2 regions of the Serratia ureilytica genome follow, and region 2 is predicted to be linked to the other one. Evidence: predicted binding sites of a transcription regulator. Region 2 holds the regulator's gene; the other holds the start of a gene.
The links. The regulator LexA, encoded in region 2, represses DNA repair genes until DNA is damaged. The targets are predictions, from matches to a motif close to TNCTGTATGTACATACAGNA.
Positions count from the first base shown of each region.

Region 1: uvrB (excinuclease ABC subunit UvrB) is a predicted target of LexA. The motif match lies at 2,299-2,318, and genes of this name have one in related genera.

Region 1 covers NZ_CP071320.1:3,680,199-3,689,412, reverse strand. Annotated here, with positions in the region: gene J0X03_RS17370 (hypothetical protein) at 1-473, opposite strand, end outside; gene J0X03_RS17365 (ATP-binding cassette domain-containing protein) at 603-1,313, opposite strand; gene J0X03_RS24275 (hypothetical protein) at 1,767-1,895, shown strand; gene uvrB (excinuclease ABC subunit UvrB) at 2,427-4,439, shown strand; gene J0X03_RS17355 (VF530 family protein) at 4,540-4,806, shown strand; gene J0X03_RS17350 (gluconeogenesis factor YvcK family protein) at 4,813-5,730, opposite strand; molybdenum cofactor riboswitch at 6,067-6,211, shown strand; gene moaA (GTP 3',8-cyclase MoaA) at 6,198-7,184, shown strand; gene moaB (molybdenum cofactor biosynthesis protein B) at 7,209-7,724, shown strand; gene moaC (cyclic pyranopterin monophosphate synthase MoaC) at 7,728-8,207, shown strand; gene moaD (molybdopterin synthase sulfur carrier subunit) at 8,204-8,449, shown strand; gene moaE (molybdopterin synthase catalytic subunit MoaE) at 8,452-8,919, shown strand; gene J0X03_RS17320 (Bax inhibitor-1/YccA family protein) at 9,050-9,214, shown strand, end outside.
Region 2 covers NZ_CP071320.1:416,280-425,493, reverse strand. Annotated here, with positions in the region: gene J0X03_RS02005 (RNA polymerase sigma factor) at 1-124, shown strand, start outside; gene J0X03_RS02000 (sugar O-acetyltransferase) at 129-701, opposite strand; gene zur (zinc uptake transcriptional repressor Zur) at 947-1,459, shown strand; gene J0X03_RS01990 (CsbD family protein) at 1,562-1,771, opposite strand; gene dinF (MATE family efflux transporter DinF) at 2,087-3,424, opposite strand; gene lexA (transcriptional repressor LexA) at 3,528-4,136, opposite strand; gene J0X03_RS01975 (diacylglycerol kinase) at 4,239-4,607, opposite strand; gene plsB (glycerol-3-phosphate 1-O-acyltransferase PlsB) at 4,756-7,221, shown strand; gene ubiA (4-hydroxybenzoate octaprenyltransferase) at 7,288-8,160, opposite strand; gene ubiC (chorismate lyase) at 8,178-8,693, opposite strand; gene J0X03_RS01955 (MFS transporter) at 9,086-9,214, shown strand, end outside.

The sequences.
Region 1 (9,214 bases), 1.8 Mb from region 2:
CCTTCAGGCGAATCGAAACGGACGCCGTCGATATAGGTGTATTCGATCGTCGTTTCATCTTTGCTGTTGTTAATCCTGGCGCCGATGCCCTTTACGGTGAAATCTTTCATGATAGGCGCCGGGCGAATAGGAACGTTGCTATCCAGCGCGCCGTTGCTGGTATAGCAGCGCAGGAAATAGTTATGGTCGCTTTCCGTGCCGTTGGGGATCTCGGTAGTGACGTTGACGCCGTTGCCGTCGATATAGACGAATCCGACATTGATATCGGTTTTAGGCGCCGTCCAAAGGGCAAAAGGCGCGGCGAATCTGACAATCGCAGGGCGTTTTAACGTTTTGATGATAAAGTCTTGTGCGCCGACCAGTTCGTCGCGCGAACTGACGTAAATGCCTTCAATATTAAGACGTTCCTGCAGGCTCCAGTTTTTGTTGCGCAAATCCGCGTATTGAATAAATGCCGCGTTGTTGTCTGTCATGCTTACATCCCTCGATATTATGGTGTCGGTGTGACCCCTATCGAGTATGAAAAGATGGCCGGCCCATGCCTATTGGGCGCAGACTGGCCGTGACTGATACAACAGCAACCTAATCGCTAACCCGAGCACTCACTCCGCCAGCCCGGCGCCGATCAGCGCCTCATCCAGCTGCGCCAGCGCGCCGTGCGCCACGGTGCGCCCGCTATCGAGCAGACAAAAACGATCCGCCACCTGGCGCACGAACGGCAGCTGATGCTCTACCAGCAAAATGGTCATGCCCAACTCATAGTTGAGCCTGCGGATCACGTTGCCGATGTCGGCGGCGATCGAGGGCGGTACGCCCGTCGTCGGTTCGTCGAGGATCAGCAGCGCCGGCTCCTGCGCCAGCGCACGACCAATCGCCAACTGGCGCTGAGCGCCTTCGCACAGATCGCCGGCGCGGCGAGTGCGCATCTGGCGCAAATTGGGAAACAGGCTGTAGATCAGCGGCGGAATGCGGTAAGGGGCGCCGCGCACGGCCATCTGCGCCACTTGCAGATTCTCTTCCACGCTCAGCTGCGAGAAGAGTTGCCGCCCTTGCGGGACGTGGCTGATGCCGAGTGCGGCGCGGCGCTCCATCGGTTGCAGCAGCAGGTTTTGCGGCGGCTGATCCGCCGGCTGCCAGGTCATGCTGCCGCTCACCACCGGCAAATGCCCCATGATGCAGTTGACCAGCGTGGTCTTGCCCACGCCGTTGCGCCCGAGCAGCACGGTGCACTGGCCGCGCGGCAGCTCCAGGTTGATGTCCCACAGGGTATGATTTTGCCCGTAAAATTGATTGACCGATCTCAGACTCAGCATGTGGCATTCTCCTCATAGACATAGGCGCCCGTTCCACTCGTTGGTGGGGTGCTGCAAAGGCCGCATTGGCGGTTGATTTCCCGAGTGTGGCAATGTCCGGAACAAAATGCCGTCCCTCCGATTCACCTGAGCAATGTCTGCGGTGGACGGAAAGACAGTCAATATGTCGTGAAAAACGACGTTTATGACGACTTGGTGTCGTTCTCGCGCTTTTACGAGGCATAGCCAGGCGGCGGTTGCACGCCGCATTCGGCAGCGCATTATGCTGTCGCGCCTCGTTCGCACGCGGGAAGATAAAGCAACTCCCAGGCCAGTTTTGCCACTGGCCGAAAAGGGGGAGTGTTATCGCTTTGTTAACCGCCTGTCAGGCCCGACGCGCTCTGCCGCGGCGGCCTGAAAATACGCCGGGAAGTTAACCCGGACGTTTTTTGCACTCTTGTGGTGCTCTCCGGCGTGGGCGTGGTGCAAGGCGTTGCGCCGCCGTCAAGCGCGATCGGCGTGAAAGGGGGCAATGCGATTTTGGCAATGGGGATTTTTAGTATTAATCGGCATAAACAAAGCGATATTTTTATGAAAAAATAACTAAAAAAGCCATTTTGGCGAGTGTAAAGGGCGAAAAGCTTTCTTTCTGTAACTCCCGCCACGGGCGGGGCGGTGAGAGTTATCCACTATTCCTGTGGATAACCTTGTGCATTAGATTTAGAAAAACGCTGTAAAGCGAGAGCCGACGCGGGTTCTGTTCGCTTTGTCCGCAATCTCGTCTTTTTATTAAAACTATTAATTATCAATAAATTAACTAAAATCAAGACGCCAGGGCATTGATCGGGTTTCTATGTGTGATTTTTCGCCGCGGTGCTATCAATAAGTTAATTTTCGGCAAGTTCTGGGGATAAATCTGTTATTGACAATAAAAATGTCACCCCGCTGTAACCTCACGGTGCAACGGCGTTGCCGCGCTGCCGCGCGCAGCGACGAATCCGCTTGAAGCTGGTTTTATATCCAGTATCATGGGCACTGGCGCAAATCGCCGACACTTTCCATAATTAGGGGCCACGTCCGGCGCAGAGCCGGCTGGCCGCCTGAGCGCGCGCATCTCCACAGGGTAGCCGAGCAATGAGTAAACTTTTCAAACTGCATTCTGATTTCAAACCGGCCGGCGATCAGCCGGAAGCCATCCGCAAACTGGAAGAGGGGTTGGAAGACGGCCTGGCGCACCAGACGCTGCTGGGGGTAACCGGCTCGGGCAAAACGTTCACCATCGCCAACGTGATAGCCGATCTGAATCGGCCGACCATGGTGCTGGCGCCGAACAAGACGTTGGCGGCGCAGCTGTACGGCGAGATGAAAGAGTTTTTCCCGGAGAATGCGGTGGAGTACTTCGTCTCTTACTACGACTACTACCAGCCGGAAGCCTACGTGCCCAGCTCCGACACCTTCATTGAAAAAGACGCTTCGGTGAATGAGCACATCGAGCAGATGCGCCTTTCCGCCACCAAGGCGCTGCTGGAGCGGCGCGACGTGGTGGTGGTGGCGTCGGTGTCGGCGATCTACGGCCTGGGCGATCCGGATCTTTACCTGAAGATGATGCTGCATCTGACCAAGGGCATGATCATCGATCAGCGCTCCATTTTGCGCCGGCTGGCGGAGCTGCAGTATTCTCGCAACGATCAGGCTTTCCAGCGCGCCACCTTCCGCGTGCGCGGTGAGGTGATCGACATCTTCCCGGCGGAATCGGACGAGCTGGCGCTGCGCGTCGAGCTGTTCGACGACGAAGTGGAGCGGCTGTCGCTGTTCGATCCGCTGACCGGGCAGATTGAGCAGGTGGTGCCGCGTTTTACCATCTACCCGAAGTCGCACTACGTGACGCCGCGCGAGCGGATCATTCAGGCGATGGAAGAGATCAAGGTCGATCTGGCGGACCGCCGCAAGGTGCTGTTGGCCAACAACAAGCTGCTGGAAGAGCAGCGCCTGACGCAGCGCACCCAGTTCGATCTGGAGATGATGAACGAGCTGGGTTACTGCTCGGGCATCGAAAACTACTCGCGCTACCTTTCCGGGCGCGCCGAGGGCGAGCCGCCGCCGACGCTGTTCGATTACCTGCCGGCGGACGGCCTGCTGGTGGTCGACGAATCCCACGTCACCATTCCGCAAATCGGCGCGATGTTCAAGGGCGACCGCGCGCGCAAGGAAACGCTGGTGGAGTACGGTTTCCGCCTGCCGTCGGCGCTGGACAACCGCCCGCTGCGCTTCGAGGAGTTCGAGGCGCTGGCGCCGCAGACCATCTATGTCTCCGCCACGCCGGGCAAATATGAGCTGGAGAAATCCGGCGGCGATCTGATCGACCAGGTGGTGCGCCCGACCGGGCTGCTGGATCCGATCGTGGAAGTGCGGCCGGTCGCCACTCAGGTGGACGATCTGCTCTCCGAGATCCGCAAACGCGCGGCGATCAACGAGCGCGTGCTGGTGACCACCCTGACCAAACGCATGGCGGAAGACCTGACCGAATACCTGGAAGAGCATGGCGAGCGCGTGCGCTACCTGCACTCGGATATCGACACCGTGGAACGCGTCGAAATCATTCGTGACCTGCGTCTGGGCGAGTTTGACGTGCTGGTGGGCATCAACCTGCTGCGTGAGGGGCTCGACATGCCTGAGGTGTCGCTGGTGGCGATTCTGGACGCCGACAAGGAAGGCTTCCTGCGTTCCGAACGTTCGCTGATCCAGACCATCGGCCGCGCGGCGCGTAACCTGAACGGCAAGGCGATCCTGTATGGCGATCGCATCACCGATTCGATGGCCAAAGCGATCGGTGAAACCGAGCGGCGGCGCGCCAAGCAGCAGGCTTACAACGAAGCCAACGGCATCGTGCCGCAGGGGCTGAACAAGAAGATCGGCGACATTCTGCAGATTGGCCAGCCGGTCAACCGCGCCAAGGGTAAAGGCAGGGGCAAGGCGGCGGACAGCGGCGCTCAGCTGCAGAACCTCACGCCGAAAGCGCTGGATCAGAAAATCCGCGATCTGGAAGCGCAGATGTATACCCATGCGCAAAATCTGGAGTTCGAGCAGGCGGCTGCGTTGCGCGACGAGATCCACCAGCTGCGCGAGCAGTTCATCGCGATTTCCTGACCGTTGGACGGCGCCCGCGCTGTGGGCGTCAAAATTCCTTGTCGGCCGCGTCAAAGCTGTTATGGTGTGCGGCCCGATTTGACCACGAAGAGTACCGAACATGAGCCAACACCAGTCTAAAGACCCGCTGCACGGCGTGACGCTGGAGCAACTGCTGAATAAACTGGTGGATCACTACGGTTGGTCCGAGCTGGGCGCGCGCATTCGCATCAACTGCTTCCGCAGCGATCCGAGCATCAAGTCCAGTCTGAAATTTTTGCGTCGCACGCCCTGGGCGCGTAAAGAGGTGGAAGATCTGTATATCGATATGGTCAGCCATCCCGCCCCAGCCAGCGATAATCCCTGGCTGCGCGGGCGAGACGGTTAAATTCGGTCAACGGCGGTCGGCCAGCTCTACCAGCGCTTGATCCAGTGCCTGGCGCAGCAGCTGGCGATCGTGGCGGTAGGGGATGTCGCTCGCTTCCAGCGGTTGCTGAATCACCACCCGATCCTGCACTTCACTGGTGTCTACCGCCGGGCTGACGATCAGCGCATCGATCATCCGGCGGCCGATCTTCTCTTCCATCAGCGCCAGCTTATCCTTTAATGACAGCGCCGCGGCGGCCACGCTCAGCTCGCGGCCGAGGTTGCCGATATAAATCATGCTGGCGCTGCTGCGGCGCAGCGCCTGGGTGAGATCGTCCAGCAGCAGCAGCGGCATCAGGCTGGTGAGGAAACTGCCCGGTCCGATCAGGATCACGTCGGCCTGCGCGATGGCGTCCAGCGCTTCGCGCGTGGCGTTGACCGGGGGCGACAGCATCAGCTCCTGCGGCATATGGGCCAGTTGGTCAACATTCACTTCACCGTAAACATGGTTGCCTTCGTGATCGTGCGCCATCAAATCCACCGGCTGTTCCGACATCGGGATCAACGCCGCGTCCACCTTCAACAGGCTGCGCACCAGGTTGATCGCTTCCAGCGGGCGCACGCTCAGGTGATCCAGCGCTTTCAACATCAGGTTGCCGAGGTTATGGCCGGCCAGTTCGCCGTTGCCGCTGAAGCGGTATTCGAACATCGCCGAGGCGACGCTCGGCTCGGTGATCAGCTGGTTGAGACAGTTGCGGGTATCGCCCCAGGCAATGCCGCCTTCCGAACGGCGGATGCGGCCGGTGGAACCGCCGTTGTCGGTGGTGGTAACGATGCCGGTCAGGCGGGAGCCTAAGGACGACAGGGCCGACATCACACGGCCCAGGCCGTGTCCGCCGCCCAACGCCACCACGCGGTCGAGATCGGCCAGGGTACGATTACGCATAAATTTCCTTACAAAGGGGCTGAACTGCCCGCATAAGGTAGCGGATCCGGCGTAAAAACGCGATATACCCGTTATCCTTGACGTTGCCTCTGGGGGGAGCGGGCTTGCCGTCGGGAGGCGACGCCCATTATTTAGGGGATAAAGAGTGCCATTTGCGTGATTCTGGTCAATTCGCCCGCGTAAGCGATGTTTATCATGGTTTACCCGATTACGCGGCGTCTAAAAACGCTGTATAGACAGTTATATAGCGAATTAACGCGTTGGCTATCGTTGCCGATTAGCGCTAGAATTCTGCTGAAAACCACGGTTTCATTCCGGCTACTCAAGGTAGCGGGAAGAGAAATCAAACTCCTAGCCCCTGCGCCTACGTTGTTCATCCGGAACGATATGGCGCCTGGGCCGTGGCGAAGTCAGCCACCAGGGTGCAGAGGGGAAACGCTCGCATCTCCCGACTTTGGAAAGGTGTTATGGTACCGCAACTCATTGATGCTTATGAGCGCAAGTTCTATTACCTGCGCTTGTCGATCACCGACGTGTGCAACTTTCGTTGCACCTACTGTCTGCCCGACGGCTACAAGCCGAGCGGCAGCCCGAAAAGCTTCCTGTCGCTGGATGAAATCCGCCGCGTCAGCCGCGCGTTCGCCGAACTGGGCACCGAAAAGGTGCGCCTGACCGGCGGCGAGCCTTCGCTGCGCCGCGACTTTACCGAGATCATCGCCGCCGTGCGGGAAAACCCGGCCATCCGTACCCTGGCTGTCACCACCAACGGCTACCGTCTGGCGCGCGACGTCGCCGCCTGGCGTGACGCCGGTCTGACGGCGATTAACGTCAGCGTCGACAGTCTGGATCCCCGCCAGTTTCACGCCATTACCGGTCAGGACAAGTTCCGCCAGGTGATGGACGGCATCGACGCCGCCTTCAGCGCCGGTTTCAGCAAGGTCAAGGTCAACGCCGTGCTGATGCGCGACGTCAATCACCAGCAACTCGGCGCGTTTCTCGCCTGGATCAAGGATCGGCCGATCCAGCTGCGCTTTATCGAACTGATGGAAACCGGCGAGGGGGGCGAACTGTTTCGCAAACACCACGTTTCCGGCGAAGTGATTCGCCTGCAGCTGGAGCAGCAGGGTTGGCAGCGCCAGGCGCGTGGCCGCAGCGACGGCCCGGCGCAGGTGTTCAGCCACCCGGACTACCAGGGTGAGGTGGGTCTTATCATGCCGTATGAAAAAGACTTCTGCGCCAGCTGCAACCGGCTGCGCGTTTCTTCCATCGGCAATCTGCATCTGTGCCTGTTCGGCGAGCAGGGGGTGCCCCTGCGCGATCTGCTGGCGGACGACGGCCAGCTCGACGCGCTGAAGGCGCGCATTCAGAGCGGGCTGCTGAGCAAGAAGCAGACCCATTTCCTGCATCAGGGCAACAGCGGGATCACCCAGAACCTGTCGTTTATCGGCGGCTGACAGCCAATAGGAGCTTATTGAACCATGAGCCATGCGAGCAGCGAGTTTATTCCGGCGCATATCGCCATCCTGACCGTGTCCGACAGCCGCGGCGCGGCGGAAGACACCTCCGGCCAATATCTGCAGGAAGCGGCGCAGGAAGCCGGCCATCAGGTGGTGGATCGCGCCATCGTCAAAGATGACATTTACCAGATCCGCGCACGGGTTTCCGCGTGGATCGCCGATGACAACGTGCAGGCGGTGCTGATCACCGGCGGCACCGGTTTTACCGCGCGCGACAACACGCCGGAAGCGCTGTTGCCACTGTTCGACAGAGAGGTGGAAGGGTTCGGCGAACTGTTCCGCATGGTGTCGTACGAAGAGATCGGCACCGCGACGATCCAGTCGCGCGCGCTGGCCGGCCTGGCCAACCGCACGGTGATTTTCGCCATGCCGGGCTCCACCCGCGCCTGCCGCACCGCCTGGGAGCGGATTATCGAAGAGCAGTTGGACGCGCGCCATCGCCCGTGCAACTTCCAGCCCCATTTGAAGAAGCCCTGAGTCATGACACAGCTAACCCACATTAACGCCGCCGGCGAAGCCCATATGGTCGACGTTTCCGCCAAGGCCGAAACGGTGCGTGAGGCGCGCGCCGAAGCCTTCGTCGACATGCTGCCCGCCACGCTGGCGATGATCGTCGACGGCAGCCATCACAAGGGCGACGTGTTCGCCACGGCGCGCATCGCCGGCATTCAGGCGGCCAAACGCACCTGGGAACTGATCCCGCTGTGCCACCCGCTGATGTTGAGCAAGGTCGAAGTGCAGCTGGAGGCGCAAACGGAGCACAGCCGGGTGCGCATTGAAACCTGCTGCCGGCTGACCGGCAAAACCGGCGTCGAGATGGAAGCGCTGACCGCCGCCTCGGTGGCGGCATTGACCATCTATGACATGTGCAAAGCGGTACAGAAAGACATGGTGATCGGCCCGGTGCGCCTGCTGGCGAAAAGCGGCGGCAAATCCGGTGATTTTAAGGTGAACGCATGATCGATATTCTTTTCTTCGCGCAGGTGCGCGAACTGGTGGGCACCGGCGCGCTGTCGATGCCGGCGGATTACCCGACCGTCGAGGCGCTGCGTCAGGCGCTGTGCGCGCGCGGCGATCGCTGGGCGCTGGCGCTGGAGTCCGGCAAACTGCTGGCGGCGGTCAATCAGTCGCTGGTGGCGGCGGATCACCCGCTGCGCGCCGGCGATGAAGTGGCCTTCTTCCCGCCGGTTACCGGGGGGTAAGCATGGAAAACACCCGCATTCGCGTGGGCGAAGCGCCGTTCAACGTCGGCGACGAGTATCAGTGGCTGGCGCAGTGCGACGCCGACGGCGCGGTGGTGACCTTCACCGGCAAGGTGCGCAACCATAACCTCGGGGACGACGTCAGCGCGCTGACGCTGGAACACTACCCCGGCATGACCGAGAAGGCGCTGGCGGAGATCGTGGCCGAGGCGCGCAGCCGTTGGCCGCTGCAGCGCGTGACGGTGATCCACCGCGTCGGCGCGCTGTATCCCGGCGACGAGATCGTGTTCGTCGGCGTGACCGGCGCGCACCGCGGCATGGCGTTCGCCGCCAGCGAGTTCATCATGGACTACCTGAAGACCCGCGCGCCGTTCTGGAAGCGCGAAGCGACCGGCCAGGGCGATCGTTGGGTGGACGCTCGCGACAGCGATCGTCAGGCCGCGCAGCGCTGGCACGACGCGGCTAAATAACGCCTCAACAGCGGAAACAAATCAAGACCTTTGCCGCTTTCGCGCGGCCTATTCTGTGGTACGCTTATAGCAGGCGAAGCCCCGTTTACGGGGCTTCGGAATCTTGTTTACAACGCAAAAGGTAACCGTCATGGACCGATATCCACGCTCTAATGGTTCAATCGTCGAACGTGCCAACAGCGGCATTCAGGCCTACATGGCGCAGGTTTACGGCTGGATGACCTGCGGTCTGCTGCTGACGGCGTTCGTTTCCTGGTATGCGGCCAATACGCCCGCGATCCTCAACTTCATCTTC
Region 2 (9,214 bases):
CGGCACCGTCATGAGCCGTTTGGCGGCCGCACGTCTGGCATTGGCCGATGACCGCCCGTTGGCAAACGACGGCCCGCACCGCAAAGAGCGCCATCCCGCCCCCTTGCCTCCTGCTCGTCGATAACGCCCTATTCCAACGAGCGGATAACCCGGCATGGCTGCCCCAGCGCCAGCACGTTGGCCGGGATGTCGCCGGTGACGATGCTGCCCGCGCCGATGGTGGTGCCGTCGCCGATAGTCACTCCCGGCAGGATCACTACGTTGCCGCCGATCCAGACGTTGTTGCCGATGGACACCGGCTGCGCCGAGGTGCGGAAAGGGAAATCCGGATCGCCGGTGAAGCGCTCTGCGGCCTTCAGCGGGTGGCTCGGCGTATAGATTTGCACGTTGGGGCCGATCAGCGTGTTGTCGCCGATGGTGATGGTATTGCAGTCGAGGAACACCGCGTTGACGTTGATAAAGCAGTTTTTACCGATGCGGACATGCTGCCCGTAGTCACACCAGAATGGCGTTTCAATCCAGCTCGCTTCCCCCCAGGCGCCGAACAGCTCGCCGAGCAGGCGGTTTTTCTCGTCCGCCTGATGCGAGTCCAGCGCCCCCAAGCTTTTGATCAACGCCCTCGCCCGATGGTACATCCCGATCAGTTCTTCATCGCGGCTGTTGTACTCCAGGCCGCTTAACAGCTTCTCTCTTTCCGTCATCACACAGGGCTCCTGCTCATCACGCGGGTAAAAGGCGTTATACCGCGCTCGCCCCCCGCTCTCCAGCGCTAAAACCGGCAACGTTGATTTGCCGCCCGACGGCGGGGAAAAGTTGTGACGCATCTCTCTTTTAGCGCGATCGGCGCGACTTTCCCTGCGCTATCATCAGGGGAAAAGGGGGCAACTCTCGGCGATTCGCCGTAATCATGGTAAAATCGGCTTTTTTACGTACCGGGATATTTGCGATGAACTCAACCACCCAGGAAAAGCTGCTGGCGCAGGCTGAACGCCTCTGCCAGCAACGCAATGTGCGATTGACGCCGCAACGGCTGGAAGTGCTGCGTCTGATGACTCAGCAACCCGGTGCAATCAGCGCATATGACCTGCTCGATCTGCTGCGCGTCGCCGAACCGCAGGCCAAGCCGCCGACGGTATACCGCGCGCTGGATTTTCTGCTGGAGCAAGGGTTTATCCATAGAGTGGAATCGGCCAACAGCTACGTGCTGTGCCACCATTTCGAACAGCCGATGCATACGTCCGCGCTGTTTATCTGCGACCGCTGCGGCCAGGTGACCGAACGCACCACCGAAGGCGTGGAGGAAACGCTGCAGAAGCTGGCACAGGAAGCCGGATTTGCACTGCGGCACAGCGTGGTGGAAGCGCACGGTCTGTGCGCCGGTTGCGTTGAAGTTGAAGCTTGTGACAGCAAGCATGACTGCGCCGAACACGATCACAGCATCGCCATCAAGAAGAAGTAAGACGAAGTCAGGTACTTCCCTGTACCTGCGGCCGGGGCGCCAGAGGATGGAGCGACGCCGGCCTGCGCTGTTGCCGGCCGCCGTCAGTGGCGGCCCTGCGTGTTACCAGCGGTGTTTGGTGTGATCTTCCCAGGCCTTCACCTCTTTTTCGGCCGCCTCTTTCTGGTAACCGTAGCGCTCCTGAATTTTGCCGACCAGCTGTTCGCGTTTCCCTTCGATGACCGTCAGATCGTCATCGGTCAGCTTGCCCCATTTCTCTTTCACTTTGCCTTTCAGCTGCTTCCAGTTACCGTCGGCTTGATCTTTATTCATAGTCTCTCCGTTAACCTGTGGTGAATCAGTGATCCCTGTTGCCGGTCGGGGTTAACCAGAAATTTTTCTGGCCGATGCTTCCTTCACCTTAAGAAGCACCGCTCCCCTTCATTTACCAGCCACATGATTCATTCTAGTTAAACATGGAAATAAAAAAGCCAAAACACAGAATAAAAAACCATTAACAAACAAAATAAAAACAAAAAACGCTAACAAACAACGAACTAACGCGAACAAACCAAGGCTGAAAACATGTAAGCAAACATGACCAAAATCATAAGAAAAACTAACCATTAACCCAACAAAACGTCCGGTTTAATGTGCAGTAAACCAGCTGCCGCGCACCTGGTGACGGTGCCAAATCCAGCCCAATGCCACGCCACGCAACGTCAGAAACACCGCCAGCGCCAGCCAAAGCCCGTGGTTGCCAAGCAACGGCACGCTGAACAGCGTCAGACCGTACCCTGCCGCGGCCACCGCCATGCTGTTACGCATCTCAGCGCCGCGCGTGGCGCCGATAAACATGCCATCCAGCAAATAGCACCACACCCCGACCAGCGGCAAAATGACCTGCCACGGTAAATAGTGGGCGGCCAACGCGCGCAGCTCCGGTAGAGAGGTCAACGCCGCCACGATCTGCTGGCCGGTAACGGCATACGCCAGGCCGAAGGCCAACGCGACCAGCCCCGCCTGCCTGCAGGCCGCGTGCCACACCTTACGCAGTTGGCTGCCGTCCCGAGCGCCGTAGGCGTGGCCGGAATGGGCCTCCACCGCATAAGCGAAGCCGTCGAGCGCATAGGCGGTAAACGTCAGCAGGTTCATCAACACCGCGTTAACCGCCACCACATCGCTCCCCAGGCGAGCGCCGAAAATGGTCAGCGACGCAAAGCACAGCTGCAGCAACAATGAACGCAGCATGATGTCGCGATTGAGCGCCAGCAGGCGACGCAGATCGCCACGCCAGGCCTGACGCAACATCGCCAGGGTAATACCGCGCAGACGCATCACCCGCCACGCCAGCCACAGGCCGAGCAATAGCGTGGCATATTCGGCGATGGCGGTGGCCGCCGCCGCCCCTCGCACGTTCCAACCCAGGCCCATCACCAGCCAAATATCCAGCACGATGTTCAGCAGGTTGCCGACGATCAGCAGGATCACCGGCGCACGCACGTACTGCACGCCGAGCAGCCAGCCCAGCAGCACCAGGTTGGCCAGCGCCGCCGGCGCGCTCAACCAGCGGATCTCAAGAAAACGCCGCGCCTGCTCCAGCACCTCGCCATCGCCGCCGACGATCCGCAGCGCCAGTTCGATCAGCGGGTAGCGCAACAGGACGATCGCCCCCCCGGCCAACAGCGCCAGCAGCAGCGGTTGCATAAAGGCGCGCGCCAGCGCCTGCGGGTTCTTCGCTCCCAGCGCCTGCGCCGCGAGGCCGGTGGTGCTCATGCGCAGGAACAGCAGCAGCATGAACAGGAAGCTGGTCGCCACCGCGCCGATCGCCACGCCTCCCAAATAGATCGGGCTGTCGAGGTGGCCGATCACCGCGGTGTCCACCAGCCCGAGCAGCGGCACGGTGATATTGGAGAAAATCATCGGCAGGGCGAGGCGCCACAGGGCTTTATCGGTGTCGCTGGTGAAGGCGGAAATCAGGCGCATGATGGGATGTTCCTGTGACAGAGTGACGAAGGGCGAAGTCAGAAACAAAAACGCCCCAAAACAGGGGCGATTGATACAGGGAGCGGCGGTGATGGCGCGGCGATTAAATCCAGTCGCCGTTGCGGATCACGCCGACCGCCAGCCCTTCGATCGTGAAATTCTGCTGGCGCAGATCGACCACGATCGGTTGGAATTCGTTGTTCTCCGGCAGCAGTTCAACCACGTTGCCGTGCTTTTTCAAGCGTTTGACCGTCACTTCGTCTTCGATGCGCGCGACCACGACCTGGCCGTTGCGCACGTCTTGCGTTTTGTGCACCGCCAGCAGATCGCCGTCCAGAATGCCGATGTCGCGCATCGACATGCCGTTCACCCGCAACAGGAAATCGGCGCTCGGTTTGAACAGGGATGGATCCACCTGGTAGTGCCCTTCGATGTGCTGCTGCGCCAGCAGCGGCTCGCCGGCGGCGACGCGGCCGATCAGCGGCAGCCCTTCTTCTTCTTCCATCAGCAGGCGGATACCGCGCGACGCGCCGGAGACGATTTCGATCACGCCTTTGCGTGCCAGCGCCTTCAGGTGCTCTTCGGCGGCGTTAGGCGAACGGAACCCCAGACGCATCGCGATCTCGGCACGCGTCGGCGGCATGCCCGTTTGCGAAATATGATCGCGAATCAGATCGTAGACCTCTTGCTGTCTGGTAGTTAGTGCTTTCATTCCGCCCCCTGTTTGTTTATACAGTCTTGCTGTGAGTATATACAGGTAAGCGCGGATTGGGAACCGAAGAATAAATAAAAATCAGTCAGTAGGCGCTTTGCGTCAGCCAAAATGCTGCCACAAGACCGTGCCCCAAACGAACAGCGCGAGTACGATCGCCAGCGACACCGCCGCCGATCCCATGTCCTTGGCCCGCCCGGACAGCTCATGGTGTTCGCTGCCGATGCGATCCACCACCGCTTCGATCGCGCTGTTCAGGATCTCGACGATCATCACCAGCGCCACCGATCCGATCAATAAAATGCGCGCTATCGCACCCACGTCCAGCCAGACAGCCAGTATGATAGCCAGGAGGGTCACCACCAGTTCCTGGCGGAACGCCGCCTCGTGTTGCCAGGCGGCGGAAAGCCCTTTATAAGAATAGCCGGCGGCCTTGATGATGCGGGTCAATCCGGTTGCTTGGTTTGCCATGTTTTCGTGCCTTTCTCAGAGGTCGGTCATAATAAAAAGAGTCTAGAACAGTCCGCGCTGACGGCTCTCGGTTTTCGAACACCACAGATCTGCTACCCGGTTTCTGGTATGCTTGCGGCGCATTGCTAACAAGAGGCTTCACGTTGTTATGTCAGGTTGGCGTAAAATTTATTATAAAATATTGAATTTACCACTTAAATTGTTGGTAAGAAGTAAGGTCATCCCTTCAGATCCGGTTACCGAGCTAGGGTTGGATCCCTCACGGCCGATTTTGTATGTTTTACCTTACAATTCCAAGGCGGATTTGCTGACGCTGCGCACCCAGTGCCTGGCGCAGGATCTGCCCGATCCGCTCAACGCGCTGGAGATCGACGGCACCGTGCTGCCGAGCTACGTGTTCATTCACGACGGCCCGCGCGTGTTCCGCTACTACACCCCGAAAGAAGAGTCGGTAAAGCTGTTCCACGACTACCTGGATCTGCATCGCAGCAATCCGGATCTCGACATTCAAATGCTGCCGGTTTCGGTCATGTTCGGCCGCTCGCCGGGCCGCGAAGGCCACGGCACGCCGCACCTGCGTCTGTTGAACGGCGTGCAAAAATTCTTCGCCGTGCTGTGGCTCGGCCGCGACAGCTTCGTGCGCTTCTCCAACACCGTTTCGCTGCGCCGCATGGCCACCGAACACGGCACGGATAAAACCATCGCGCAGAAACTGGCGCGCGTGGCGCGCATGCACTTCTCGCGTCAGCGCCTGGCCGCTGTAGGCCCAAGCCTGCCGGCCCGTCAGGATCTGTTCAACAAGCTGTTGGCGTCCAAAGCGATCGAAAAAGCGGTCGAGGACGAAGCGCGCAGCAAAAAGATCTCTCACGAGAAGGCCCAGCAGAACGCCATCGCGTTGATGGAAGAGATCGCCGCCGACTTCTCCTACGAAACCGTGCGTCTGTCCGATCGCGTGCTGAGCTGGACCTGGAACCGGCTGTATCAGGGCATCAACGTCACCAACGCCGAGCGCGTGCGCCAGCTGGCGCAGGACGGCCACGAGATCGTCTACGTGCCCTGCCACCGCAGCCACATGGACTATCTGCTGCTGTCCTACGTGCTGTATCACCAGGGCCTGGTGCCGCCGCACATCGCCGCGGGCATCAACCTCAACTTCTGGCCGGCCGGCCCGATCTTCCGTCGCCTGGGCGCGTTCTTCATCCGCCGCACCTTCAAGGGCAACAAGCTTTACTCGACGGTGTTCCGCGAATACCTCGGCGAGCTGTTCACCCGCGGTTACTCGGTGGAATACTTCGTGGAAGGCGGCCGCTCCCGCACCGGGCGTCTGCTGGAACCGAAAACCGGCACCCTGTCGATGACCATCCAGGCGATGCTGCGCGGCGGCGCCCGTCCGATCACGCTGGTGCCGATCTACATCGGCTACGAGCATGTGATGGAAGTGGGCACCTACGCCAAAGAGCTGCGCGGCGCCACCAAGGAAAAAGAGAGCCTGTTGCAGATGCTGCGCGGCCTGCGCAAACTGCGCAATCTGGGCCAGGGTTACGTCAACTTCGGCGAACCGCTGCCGTTGACCGCTTACCTCAACCAGCACGTGCCGCAGTGGCGCGAGTCGATCGATCCGATCGAAGCTCAGCGCCCAAGCTGGTTGACGCCGACGGTCAACGATCTCGCCGGCCAGATCATGGTGCGCATTAACAATGCCGCCGCGGCCAACGCCATGAACCTGTGTTCCACCGCGCTGCTGGCCTCGCGCCAGCGTTCGCTGACCCGCGAACAATTGCTCGAGCAGCTCGAGTGCTACCTGCAGCTGATGCGCAACGCGCCTTACGCGCATGACGTCACCGTACCGACGCAGACGCCGGACGAGCTGCTGGATCACGCGCTGAACATGAACAAGTTCGAGGTGGAAAAGGACAACATCGGCGACATCATCATTCTGCCGCGCGAGCAGGCGGTGCTGATGACCTATTACCGCAACAACATCCACCACCTGCTGGTGTTGCCGTCGCTGATCGCCAGCATCGTCATGCATCATCGCCGGGTATCGCGCGCCGAACTGCTGCGCCAGATTGGCATGATTTACCCGATGCTGAAAGCCGAGCTGTTCCTGCATAACGACAAGGAGCAGCTGCCGGACGTGCTGCGGCCGATGATCGACGAGCTGATCCGCCAACAGCTGATCTGCGACAAAGGCGACGAGCTGGTGCTGAACCCGGCGCGCATTCGCCCGCTGCAGCTGCTGGCCGCCGGGGTGCGCGAAACCCTGCAACGCTACGCCATCACTATGTCGATCCTCAGCGCCAACCCGAGCATCAACCGCGGCGCGCTGGAGAAAGAGAGCCGCATCATGGCGCAGCGTCTGTCGGTGCTGCACGGCATCAACGCGCCGGAATTCTTCGACAAGGCGGTGTTCTCCACCCTGGTGGCGACGCTGCGCGAAGAAGGCTACATCAACGACAGCGGCGATGCGATCCGCGAGCACACCCTCGAGGTGTACAACATGCTGAGCGATCTGATCACGCCGGAAATCAAGCTGACTATCGAAAGCGTCAACATGCCGGAAGAGACCAACGCTCTGCCGCAAACCGATGCGCAAGAAGAGAAAGACGAGTGATTTCGCCCGGCGCGAAAACAAAAAAGGCACCCCGAGGGGTGCCTTTTTTCTTGCTGCAGGAAACCGCTACGCCGGCAGATAGCTGAGCGCGATGCCGATAAACACCACCAGCCCGACATAATTGTTCTGCAGGAAGGCCTTGAAACAGGCCTCGCGCTCGCGCCCGGCAATCTGCTTCTGCTGGTGAATGAACAGCGCGCCCGCCAGCAACAGCGACCAGTAAAACGCGCCGCCGAGCTGCGCCAGATAACCGACCCACACCAGCAGCAGCAGCGTTGCGAACTGCAACAGCCCGACGATCAGCTTGTCATAACGCCCGAACAGGATAGCGGTGGACTTGATGCCTATTTTCAGATCATCGTCGCGATCGACCATCGCATACAGCGTGTCGTAGGCCACCGTCCAGCAGATGTTCGCCAGCAGCAGCAGCCAGCAGCTGAGCGGCAGCGATTCGCTGACCGCCGCATAGCCCATCGGAATGCCCCAGCCGAACGCGGCGCCCAGCACGAACTGCGGCAGGTTGGTCACCCGCTTCATAAAAGGATACACCCAGGCCAGCGCCAGCGCCGCCAGCGACAGCCAGATGGTCATCGCATTCAGCGTCAACACCAGGCAGAACGAGATCAGCACCAGCACCACGAACAGCACCTTGGCCTCTTTCGCGCTCACCCGGCCGCTCGGCATCGGCCGCCCGGCGGTGCGCTTTACGTAGCCGTCCACCGCGCGATCGGCGTAATCATTCACCACGCAGCCGGCGGCGCGCATCAGGAACACGCCGAGCACGAACACCACCAGAATCGACAGCGGCGGCACGCCTTTCCCGGCCAGCCACAGCGCCCACAGCGTCGGCCATAGCAGCAACAGCGTGCCGATCGGTTTATCAATGCGCATCAAATGGCTGTAAGCCCGCCATTTACTTTGAGTCACGCTTCCCTCCAACGTCTTGCTCTCCTCTCTTATGCGGGAACCGCTGAATACAGCGGCGAAGCCGGTAAAAACAGTTCGGTCAGCAGCAGCGGCTTGCCCGCCAGCCGCAGCCGTGAACGACGCGCCCACAGCGCGTCCTGCCGGCCGATATGGATATAGTCGCGGGTCAGATCGCCGCTGCTGAACAGATAGCGCCCGAGCGGCAGCGTCCCCAGATCCACCAACGCCTGATCGGGGCCGGTCAGCGTATGTTCCGGGATCACCGTGCGCCCCAGCAGCCAGGGCTGGTCGTCGCCCAGCAGCACCACTTCGCGCAGCCAGTAGCGCGGGCTGTCGGGCAGGTGGTTCGCCTCGTCGCCCAGCGCCTCGCGCGTGACGAAGCATTCGCGCTGCGGTTCAACGCGCACCTGGGCGCAATGGCGTTCAAATCGGCGGGTCATGGAGCCTAACTCCATCAGCCAGTCGCTGACGGCGGCGGGCGCCGGAGGATCCTGTTCGGATAACCACTCCAGCGGCGGCAGGATGGAATCCCTGATGCCAGACATTGCTTTACTCCTCGCCTGAACCGCAGCCGGTACGGCGCGCCAGACGATACAAACTGTTAACAGGCCCCCATTGTAGCGCAGAAATGCGAAAGCGGCAGGCTGATTCGTGGCGAAAACGGCAGGCCTATCGGCCGGAAAAACCGGGGTTCTGTCATCTTTTTGCCATCCGCATTCTCTATCTTCATTTCCCGGCGCGCTGACGATTCTGTGATCGCCCGCAAAGTTTCAGCTTCCTCGCGTTGTGTTATCTACGCGCGTAGATACCCTGATACAGCAGCGTTGAATCGCCATGCGTCCGACATGATTTGTCGGCACACCTTTGTTGCCGGCACCAGGGAAACCATCTTTAACCGCGCCCCTCCAGGCGCAGAACAAAAGAGGATAGCACTGCCATGAGCGAAACAACGCTTGCCCCTTCACAGACCGCCGACGCCGCGCTGGTGGCCGATGAACGCCTGGCGACCAAAGAGGGGCGCAGCCAATTTTGGCGCGCCACCTTCTCCTGCTGGCTCGGCACCGCC